2 regions of the Bacillus sp. K7 genome follow, and region 1 is predicted to be linked to the other one. Evidence: predicted binding sites of a transcription regulator. Region 1 holds the regulator's gene; the other holds the start of a gene.

Region 1 (5,032 bases):
ATCCTCAGTTCCTTCCCCTTCGAACCGCAGTTTACGGATGTCGGCGGTTTTCTCCGTCCAGGCGGATTGGAGCAGCCAAATATAAGATTCGCTCCATTAATCTTGCGGCTTTTACTTCTTCCTTTTCTCCCCTTTGCGAGTACGTAAAATGGTGCTTCAGCTCGTCAGGTGAGAAATTAGACGAAAAGAAAGTCGGCAGTTGCTGAGACATTCTGTGCTGGAGCACTGTTCCGATGACTTCATCCCTTACCCAGCTCGTCATTGATTCTGCTCCGATGTCATCAAGCATCAATACGGGTGTTGTTTTAACCATATTGAGCTTCTCTTCCAAAGACTTGTCTTGCAGCGAATTCTTAAGCTCTCTCACAAATTCGGGCACATAGACGATCATCGAGGAATACTCTTTTTCCGCGAGCTCATTGGCGATCGCAGCGAGCATAAACGTTTTTCCTACTCCGAATTTTCCGTACAAATACAGTCCTTTCCCTTTTCCCGTCTCATTATAGCTTTTCAGGAAATCCGTAACATGCTGAAACATCGCAAGCCTGCTCGGATCGCTTATATCAACTTGCTGGAAAGTCGCCCCGAGAAGATCCTGCTGAATATACATGCTTTTCATAAGGGATTTTTGTTTTTTCTGCTGATCGAGCTTCCGTTTAACCGGACATTCATAATACTCGATATCAATAGACCGGCCATTGACAACAAGCTTCGGATGGTAGCCCTCCAACAAATTGTTGCAATCTTCATCTTCCGAACAATAAGAACATTTCTTGCTTTGCCCGGTATATTCATAAAGCTTATTCAAGCTCTTTTCGATCATTTTTTGGTCAATTATGTTTTCGTTTTCCTTCAAAAATGACTGAACATCTTGATCCTTCATGACCTTTTCCTTCATTTGTTCAAGACGTTTTTGGAAATCCGGCCTGCCGGTTACGCCCTGCAGGGAACGGCCGATTGGTTCCATCTATTCCTTCACCCCGCATCTCTGTCTTTAATAGGCAGAGTATTTTTTGAGTTTTTCCATTTCTTCCATCATCTTTTTCTTCTGTTCTTCCAGATCCTGCGGTTGCAGCTTTTGCTGTCCGGATTCTGGATCGGACGCTGTCTCCTTTTCTTTCATCCAATCAGGAAGTTTTTCTTCGCGAATCACTTTTTGGTTTCGTTTTGAAGGCTGATTTGTTTTCCCTTCAGCCCATTCAAGATATTGGCGGTTTTCTTCTATCGCGAGCCTCATCGCTTCTCTGACCGTTTTCACCTTTTTGCGCGCCCAATGCGAGGCAATTTTTTGGATATAGTTTTTCGACAGCTTCATGTCGGTTTTCAGCATGACGTAATAAATCAACACATTTGTAACGCCTGGCTCGAGCTTTTGTTCAAACATAATTTCTTCTATGATTTTCAGATCTGCTTTTGACGGCTCTGTTCCATCGGCAATGTCCTGCAAAAGCTTCTTCGGAGAAATCGTCTCCAGCAAGGCGATCAGCTTCCCGTCCAACGAATCCTCTTCCGCCGGTTTTTCGCCCTCACGCAGATGCACCGGCTGTGTTTTTTCCACGATGTTTGGCAGCTGTCCGTTTCTTTCAATTTGATACCAGTCGCTGGCCGCTTTTCTTAAAGCCTCCGACGTAATCACGTCACGTTCATCAATCGCGCTCATCACAACATTTTGCATCTGCAGCGGATCTATTCCGTACAGATAAGAAAGCTTTTTGATTGTGTCCCGCACCTGCTGGGTCATCGCTTTTCTCGGAATCATCGTCTCAGAAAGACCCGCTAAAAACAAATCAAAATCAAACACATCCTCCGTTATGGTGTAGGACGGAGCTTGTCCGACAGAAGTATATTCTGTGCCCGGGGCAAGTCTCACTGTTTCCTCCATATCAGATGTAAGCTTCCATTCACTCGGCTGCAGTGATTCAAACGCATGATTAAACGGACGCGTAATGTCTTTGGCATCCTCTGAAACGGCGGGGTGCGTGAAAAATTGTTTTAATTGCTGGTATTTTGTTTTTCCGACTCTATTATACAGAAAAACATTCAGCATCCCGTCTTCAAAAAACTCATTTGGCCTGAGCGGCGGAAGGATTTCATATATAAAGAGGCGCTCCTGCCGCTCGGACTCTTTCATATATACTTTTAGCAATCCGATGCCCTCGAGCTTCCCCTGTTCCTGATGGATTGTTTTTAAGTTAGACTGTGTCATCCCCATCAGCTGTCTATGTGTGGACTCGCCGCCCCACAGACGGTTTTGTTCCAGCTCTCCCCACAATGTCATATAAAGTGAGAATGCAACAGGGCCGATTAAGGGCTGATACAGTTGTGTGATAATTTGTCTGTCTATATCCTGCAGCATCGATCTGCTTTTGACCACATACGGATCTACAGGCAGTACATCTTTCCAATAGTCAGCCATACATTCTCAAACCTTCCGAATTTGTTTCTACCTTTCATTTTACACCGTTTCGCATATCTATCAAATGCCAATTTTGCACATGAGAAAAGAGCTAGAAGAATCCTCTTAGCTCTTTTACCGCTCTTTCTTTATTAAGTCTTTTAATTCGTCGATAAAGACGTTTATATCTTTAAACTGCCGATAGACTGACGCGAACCGCACATAAGCGACCTCATCAATCTTAGCCAGCCGATCCATGACCATTTCCCCGACGAGCTCGCTTTTCACCTCAGAGCAGCCTTGATTGCGAAGTTCTTTTTCAATATCAAAGCACATGTCTTCAAGCGTTTTGAGTGGAACAGGTCTTTTTTCGCATGCTTTTATGAGGCCGCGCAGCATTTTTTCTCTGCTGAATTCCTCCCGCACGCCTTCTTTTTTCACGACGATGAGCGGGGTTTCCTCCACTTTCTCAAAGGTGGTAAACCGGTAATGGCAGGATTCGCACTCCCGTCTTCGCCGAATGGATTTTCCGTCATCCACAGGACGTGAATCTAGGACCCGCGTACCGTTATGCTGGCATGAAGGACATTTCAATAAAATCAGCTCCCAACTATTTCGTTCCCTGGAATGTATTTTCGGCAGCCTCCGCCTTTTTAAAATAGATGTGACATCTGTCGGGAGAGCCGTTGTGTAAAGCTGTATCTACAGCATCAGGTGGTTTGTGAAAATCTCTTTCTATTTTACAAAAAAAAAGAAAAAAGAAAAAGCTGACAGCTTTATTTCTTTATAAAAAATAAAAGGAGCATAAGCTAAAAAGCGCATAACGGCTTTCTAGCTTGCTCCCTTTGTGTTCGTGTTTCCTTTTATAGTACTTTCGCTTGTGCCTGTTTAATTTGCACAGGCCCCATTCCTCTTGGTATTTCAATGTTTTCTCTTGTATCAGCATGTAATGCCTCTGCGATGTAGTCAGCAGCGACATTAGGATCTAAGTCTCCACAAGTATAAACATCAATGCTCGCATATCCGTGCTCAGGAAAACTGTGAATCGTTAAATGTGATTCAGAAATAATCACAACTCCGCTTACGCCTTGCGGTGCAAATTTGTGAAATGCAACCTCGCGCACCTCAGCACCTGATTTTAGAGCAGCATTTACAAACGTTTTTTCAATAAAATCCATGTCATTCAGCTTATCAAAATCGCATCCCCATAGCTCAGAGATAACGTGACGCCCCATTGTTTCCATAGTCATGGACCCCCCTTAACAAGAATTAAAAAGTGAAATTCCAACAACTGGGTCGGCCATTTACCACGGGGGAAAGTTAGTCCGGAGAGGTCCTAACCCTTTAAGTAATTCCGAAACAGTCTCAAGCAAGAAGTTCACGAAAAATAGTATACTGTGTTTAAGTCTAATTTGCAAGGTGCGTTTTTTCAGAAATATGCTGTTAAGGGTTTTTTCTTCAAAAAGCGTCCATGACCTTATTTTATACAGCAGACGGATGTTTCATTCGTGCCGCTACATGGCGGATCAGATCAACGACTCTGCAGGAGTAGCCCCATTCGTTATCATACCAAGCGAGCACCTTTATTTTTCTGTCTTCCATTACCATTGTCGTAAGCCCGTCAATGACCGCTGAATGCGGATTTGTATTATAGTCAGTCGAAACGAGCGGTTCATCAGAATAATCAAGAACACCGTACATCGACGTTTTGGCAGCACGTTTAAATGCCTCATTTACCTCTTCAGCGGTTACGTCCATTTTCAGATCGACAACGAGATCAACCAATGAGACGTTCGGAACAGGGACGCGCAAGGCAAGGCCGTGAAGCTTTCCTTTCAGATGTGGCAGCACGAGCGAAAGCGCCTTTGCCGCTCCTGTTGTCGTCGGAATGATGGATTCACCGCATGCGCGCGCCCGGCGCAAATCTTTGTGGGGATTATCAATATTTTTCTGGTCATTTGTATACGCGTGAACTGTGGTCATCAGCCCGCTTTCAATGCCAAATTCTTCATCCAGCACTTTTACAACAGGCGCAAGGCAGTTTGTCGTGCATGACGCATTTGAAATAATGACATGGCGATCGGCGTCGAATTGGTCCTCATTTACTCCCATCACTATGGTAACGTCTTCATTTTTTCCCGGAGCAGTCAAAATGACTTTTTTCGCGCCCGCTTCTATATGGCCCATCGCTTTATCCTTCGAATTAAATTTTCCTGTCGCTTCCACGACAATGTCAATCTCATATTCCCGCCAAGGCAGCTGTTTTGGATCACGGCTATTTAACAGAAGCACTTTCTTCCCATTTACGATCAGGCTGTTTTCATCAACCACAACCTCTTTGTGGTACCTGCCGTGAATTGTGTCATACTTTATTAAATGAGCCAGCGTTTCTGCGGAATAGCTGGCGTTAATGGCCACTACTTGAATTTGATCGTCTACCATCGCTTTTCTAAAAACCATTCTTCCGATTCTTCCAAACCCGTTGATCGCTACTTTTACCTTCATGTTGGACACCCCTTATCAATTATGCCATCCTAATTTGTTATAATCTTTAATTAGTATAACACATTAAAATAAATTCGCCAGTACATATTGATAAAAATCAACGATTACAACGCTAATTTATGATGCACGATA
Region 2 (5,032 bases), 900 kb from region 1:
GCAGCTTATATATAAACATGCGATCTCAACGTTTGCGCCGCAAAAAAACGTCCAGCTTGAACTCGAATAGATCAAAAATCAACATGTTAATGCATGCGAAGGCTGTCGGGAAATCCCGGCAGCCGTTTTTTAACATCATCCAATTTCGATTCGACAATTTGTAAGCAGACCATGCCAAGGCACGGTCTTTTTTTATGAGATCAACATATGTGAGTTGAAATGGTATATTATGTATTAAAAAAGAATCCGGGGGTGACGGCAACCTTGTTTGAAAGTGAGACAGAACTGAGACGAATCAGGATAGCGCTTGTGTGGATAGCTGTATTTTTGCTGTTCGGGGCGTGCGGGAATCAAGATACCATCATCGAAACAGACAGCGGCAATTCAGGTTATGAAACGCCTCAGCCGACCACGTTTCCTCTTGAGCATAATCATTTTGGTGTTATGGAGGACGGCTATATCAAAATTTATGAGTATGATGAGTCCCGCAATGAGGTAAAGCTGAAGAAAGAATACTCTGATTATGAGCTTGAATAAATTTCACAAGCATCCGAATTTACAAAGCGAATGCTTCCCGCTAAACTAAATACAGACAGATCAAACAGAGGGTGAAAAAATGAAGCATAAAGTGATCGTGAATCATTGGGAAGAAATCTGCGAAGATGATTCTTGCTATGAGTATGGAACAAGCATCATTGTGAACGGAAAAGAATTAATTAGAGAAGCGTCAATTATCAGCGCATTGAAGGCGGTATTAGAAGAAATCGGTGCGGATGTTGAAATAGAAGAAACAGTAGAGAGTGAAAAATGCTGTGATAGCTTAAGAAAAAAAAATCTAGACTACTAAGCAGTTTTTTTTCATGTTATGATATACATCGGCTTAAAAACGACACCCCGAGTAGGACGAGAGACCATTCTCGTTCTGCTCTCTTTTTTGGGCCCTAATGAGCCTGCCTATTTGCCTGATTTGATCAAAATATGAATTTTTCATAAAAACAAATCTATATGTTGTGTTTTTGTTAGAGGATAGTATACTATATATAGTGTTAGTGATGAGAGATTCATATTTTTTGATAGGTCGTGATAAAACGTGGTACAAATCATATTTGATTCGAAAACAGGGAATGTTCAGCGGTTTGTGAATAAAATAGGCTTTCAGCAGATACGCAAGGTGGACGAAATTGACCACTTGGACACTCCGTTTGTTTTGGTCACCTACACGACAAACTTCGGTCAGGTACCGGCATCAACACAATCATTTCTCGAAAAATACGCCCATCTTTTATTAGGAGTCGCTGCGAGCGGCAATAAAGTATGGGGCGATAACTTTGCAAAAAGCGCCGATACCATTTCAAGACAATATCAGGTGCCGATCTTGCACAAATTTGAACTCAGCGGCACATCTAAAGACGTTGAATTGTTTACTCAGGAGGTAGAAAGAGTTGTCACAAAATCAAGTGCCAAAATGGATCCAGTTAAATAACGAAATCATGATCCAAAAAGATGGAAAATTCCAGTTTGATAAGGATAAAGAGGCTGTACATAGCTATTTTGTAGATTATATCAATCAAAACACAGTGTTCTTTCACGATTTAAAAGAGAAGCTGGATTATTTGATTGAAAACCAATACTACGAAGAGGAATTCTTAAGCCTGTATTCTTTTGAAGACATTAAAGACGTGTTTAAGACAGCTTACGCTAAGAAGTTTCGTTTTCCTTCCTTCATGAGTGCGTTTAAATTCTATAATGACTATGCTTTGAAGACGAATGACAAGAAAAAAATCCTCGAGCGTTATGAGGACCGAATCTCAATTGTTGCGCTGTTCTTCGCAAACGGCGACACGGAGAAAGCAAAAGAATATGTGAATCTGATGATCAATCAGGAATATCAGCCGAGCACACCTACATTTTTGAACGCCGGCAGAAAACGCCGCGGTGAACTGGTGAGCTGCTTCTTGCTTGAAGTCAATGATTCTTTAAACGACATTTCACGAGCGATCGATATCTCCATGCAGCTTTCTAAGCTCGGCGGAGGGGTTTCTCTTAACTTGTCCAAGCTTCGCGCCAAAGGTGAAGCCATTAAAGATGTTGAAAATGCCACAAAAGGCGTTGTAGGCGTCATGAAGCTTCTTGATAACGCGTTCCGCTACGCTGACCAAATGGGACAAAGACAAGGATCAGGAGCGGCGTACTTGAACATTTTCCACCGCGATATCAATGATTTTCTTGATACGAAAAAGATTTCAGCGGATGAAGATGTGCGCGTCAAAACGCTCTCTATCGGTGTTGTCATTCCGGATAAGTTCGTCGAGCTTGCGCGCGAAGACAAAGCGGCTTACGTATTTTATCCGCACACGATTTATAAAGAGTACGGCCAGCACATGGATGAGCTGGACATGAACGAAATGTACGACCAATTTGTCGACAATCCTCGGGTGAAAAAGGAAAAAATCAACCCGCGGAAATTGCTTGAGAAACTGGCGATGCTTCGTTCGGAATCAGGCTATCCATACATCATGTTCCAAGACAACGTGAATAAAGTGCATGCGAATAACCATATCTCCAAGGTGAAATTCTCTAACCTTTGCTCTGAAGTGCTTCAGGCATCTCAGGTTTCTTCATATACAGACTATGACGAAGAAGATGAAATCGGTTTGGATATTTCCTGCAACCTTGGTTCGCTTAACATTCTCAATGTCATGGAGCACAAATCAATCGAGAAGACAGTTAAGCTTGCGACAGACTCTTTAACACACGTGTCTGAAACGACTGATATTCGCAATGCGCCTGCTGTAAGACGGGCGAACAAAGCGATGAAATCAATCGGTCTCGGCGCTATGAACCTTCACGGCTATCTTGCGCAAAACGGCATTGCGTATGAAAGCCAGGAAGCGCGCGACTTTGCAAACACGTTCTTTATGATGGTGAACTTTTACTCCATCCAGCGTTCTGCGGAAATCGCAAAAGAGAAGGGCGAAACGTTTGATCAATATGAAGGATCAACCTATGCGACAGGTGAATACTTCGACAAGTACGTTTCAACTGATTTCTCACCAAAATACGAAAAAATCGCTGCTCTGTTTGAAGGTATGCATATCCCGACGACAGAGGATTGGGAAAAGCTAAAAGCATTTGTGGCTGAACACGGCATGTATCACAGCTACAGATTATGCATTGCGCCGACAGGCTCTATCTCATATGTTCAATCAAGCACGGCGTCTGTCATGCCGATTATGGAACGGATTGAAGAAAGAACATACGGCAACTCAAAAACGTACTACCCAATGCCTGGGCTTGCATCTAATAACTGGTTCTTCTATAAAGAAGCCTACGATATGGATATGTTCAAGGTTGTAGATATGATCGGGACAATCCAGCAGCACATTGATCAAGGAATCAGCTTCACGTTGTTCTTAAAAGATACAATGACGACTCGTGATTTAAACCGAATCGATCTGTATGCACATCACAGAGGAATAAAAACCATTTACTATGCAAGAACAAAAGATACTGGGCAAGACAGCTGCCTTTCTTGTGTTGTTTGATTAAAGGAGAGTTTATAGTGACAAAAATTTATGACGCAGCAAACTGGTCAAAGCATGAAGATGATTTTACCCAAATGTTCTATAACCAAAATGTGAAACAGTTCTGGCTTCCGGAAGAGATTGCTTTAAACGGCGATCTCCTCACATGGAAGTACCTTGGAAAAAACGAGCAGGACACTTATATGAAGGTACTGGCCGGACTGACTCTTCTTGATACAGAGCAGGGGAATACGGGGATGCCGATCGTGGCTGAACACGTAGACGGCCACCAGCGGAAAGCGGTGCTGAACTTTATGGCGATGATGGAGAACGCTGTCCATGCGAAGTCGTACTCTAATATTTTCATGACCCTGGCACCGACTGAAACGATTAATGAAGTATTCGAATGGGTTAAGCAAAATAAATATTTGCAGAAAAAAGCGCAAGTCATCGTCGGCCTTTACAAAGCCATTCAAAAAGATGATGAAATCTCATTGTTCAAAGCGATGGTTGCTTCCGTCTATCTCGAAAGTTTCCTTTTCTACAGCGGTTTCTATTATCCGTTATATTTCTATGGGCAAGGGAAACTGATGCAAAGCGGTGAAATCATCAACCTGATTCTTCGTGATGAAGCGATCCACGGCGTTTATGTGGGTCTCCTTGCTCAGGAAATCTATCATAAGCAGACAGAAGAGAAAAAAGCAGAGCTACGCGAATTTTCGATCAACCTTCTGAATGAGTTATATGAAAATGAGCTTGAGTATACAGAGGACTTGTACGATCAAGTCGGACTTTCACACGATGTGAAGAAATTTATCCGCTATAATGCCAATAAAGCGCTCATGAACCTTGGATTTGAGCCATTCTTTGAAGAAGAAGATATTAATCCGATCGTTTTAAACGGATTAAATACAAAAACAAAATCGCATGACTTCTTCTCTATGAAGGGGAACGGCTATAAAAAAGCGACAGTTGAGCCGCTCAAAGACGATGACTTTTATTTTGGAGATGAAAAAGAGCAGATCTAATATCTACTCAGATTAAAGAGAAAGTGGGGGCTTAAAAGACATGGTGTCAAAGAAGCCCTCATTTTTTAATTTTTAATCTACCGATACACGATATTTAGTGTTCAATTCAGAATGAAACATCTATATTATTGCACAATTGATTTTTCGAAAAAGCTGTCGAAATTTTCTCGACAGCCTGAGCAGATCTAATATCTGCTCTTTTCGACTTGAATGAATGAGGAGGACGCAGCAATCATGGGAAAGATGGACGAAATCATTTTGGTCGCCCCGCGCGATGACGTGTTTAAGAAGGAACGCTTAACCTTTCAGGGTGTGAACAGTGAAGATAGCAGAGTAGCAGAAATCATGGCTCAGATCGAAACAGGCTATCGTGAAATGAGAAGGGGAGACGCAGAAGAAAATCCGGATTATAAGCAGCCAATTCCTTATGTCGTCATTACGCGAGAAGATGAAGTTTTCCTTTACGAGCGGCTGGCTGGC

The links. Region 1 encodes NrdR, which represses ribonucleotide reductase genes. Its sites were predicted from a motif close to AACACNATATATNGTGTT; they were not measured.
Region 2: nrdI (class Ib ribonucleoside-diphosphate reductase assembly flavoprotein NrdI) is a predicted target of NrdR. The motif match lies at 1,031-1,048, and genes of this name have one in related genera.

Annotation. Positions count from the first base shown of each region.
Region 1 covers NZ_CP096406.1:2,681,253-2,686,284, forward strand. Annotated here, with positions in the region: gene dnaI (primosomal protein DnaI) at 32-967, opposite strand; gene dnaB (replication initiation membrane attachment protein DnaB) at 995-2,416, opposite strand; gene nrdR (transcriptional regulator NrdR) at 2,531-2,989, opposite strand; gene speD (adenosylmethionine decarboxylase) at 3,259-3,639, opposite strand; gene M1D98_RS13750 (glyceraldehyde-3-phosphate dehydrogenase) at 3,878-4,900, opposite strand.
Region 2 covers NZ_CP096406.1:1,785,347-1,790,378, forward strand. Annotated here, with positions in the region: gene hfq (RNA chaperone Hfq) at 1-70, shown strand, start outside; gene M1D98_RS09060 (YmzC family protein) at 265-537, shown strand; gene M1D98_RS09065 (hypothetical protein) at 617-847, shown strand; gene nrdI (class Ib ribonucleoside-diphosphate reductase assembly flavoprotein NrdI) at 1,091-1,483, shown strand; gene nrdE (class 1b ribonucleoside-diphosphate reductase subunit alpha) at 1,443-3,545, shown strand; gene nrdF (class 1b ribonucleoside-diphosphate reductase subunit beta) at 3,563-4,552, shown strand; gene M1D98_RS09085 (hypothetical protein) at 4,787-5,032, shown strand, end outside.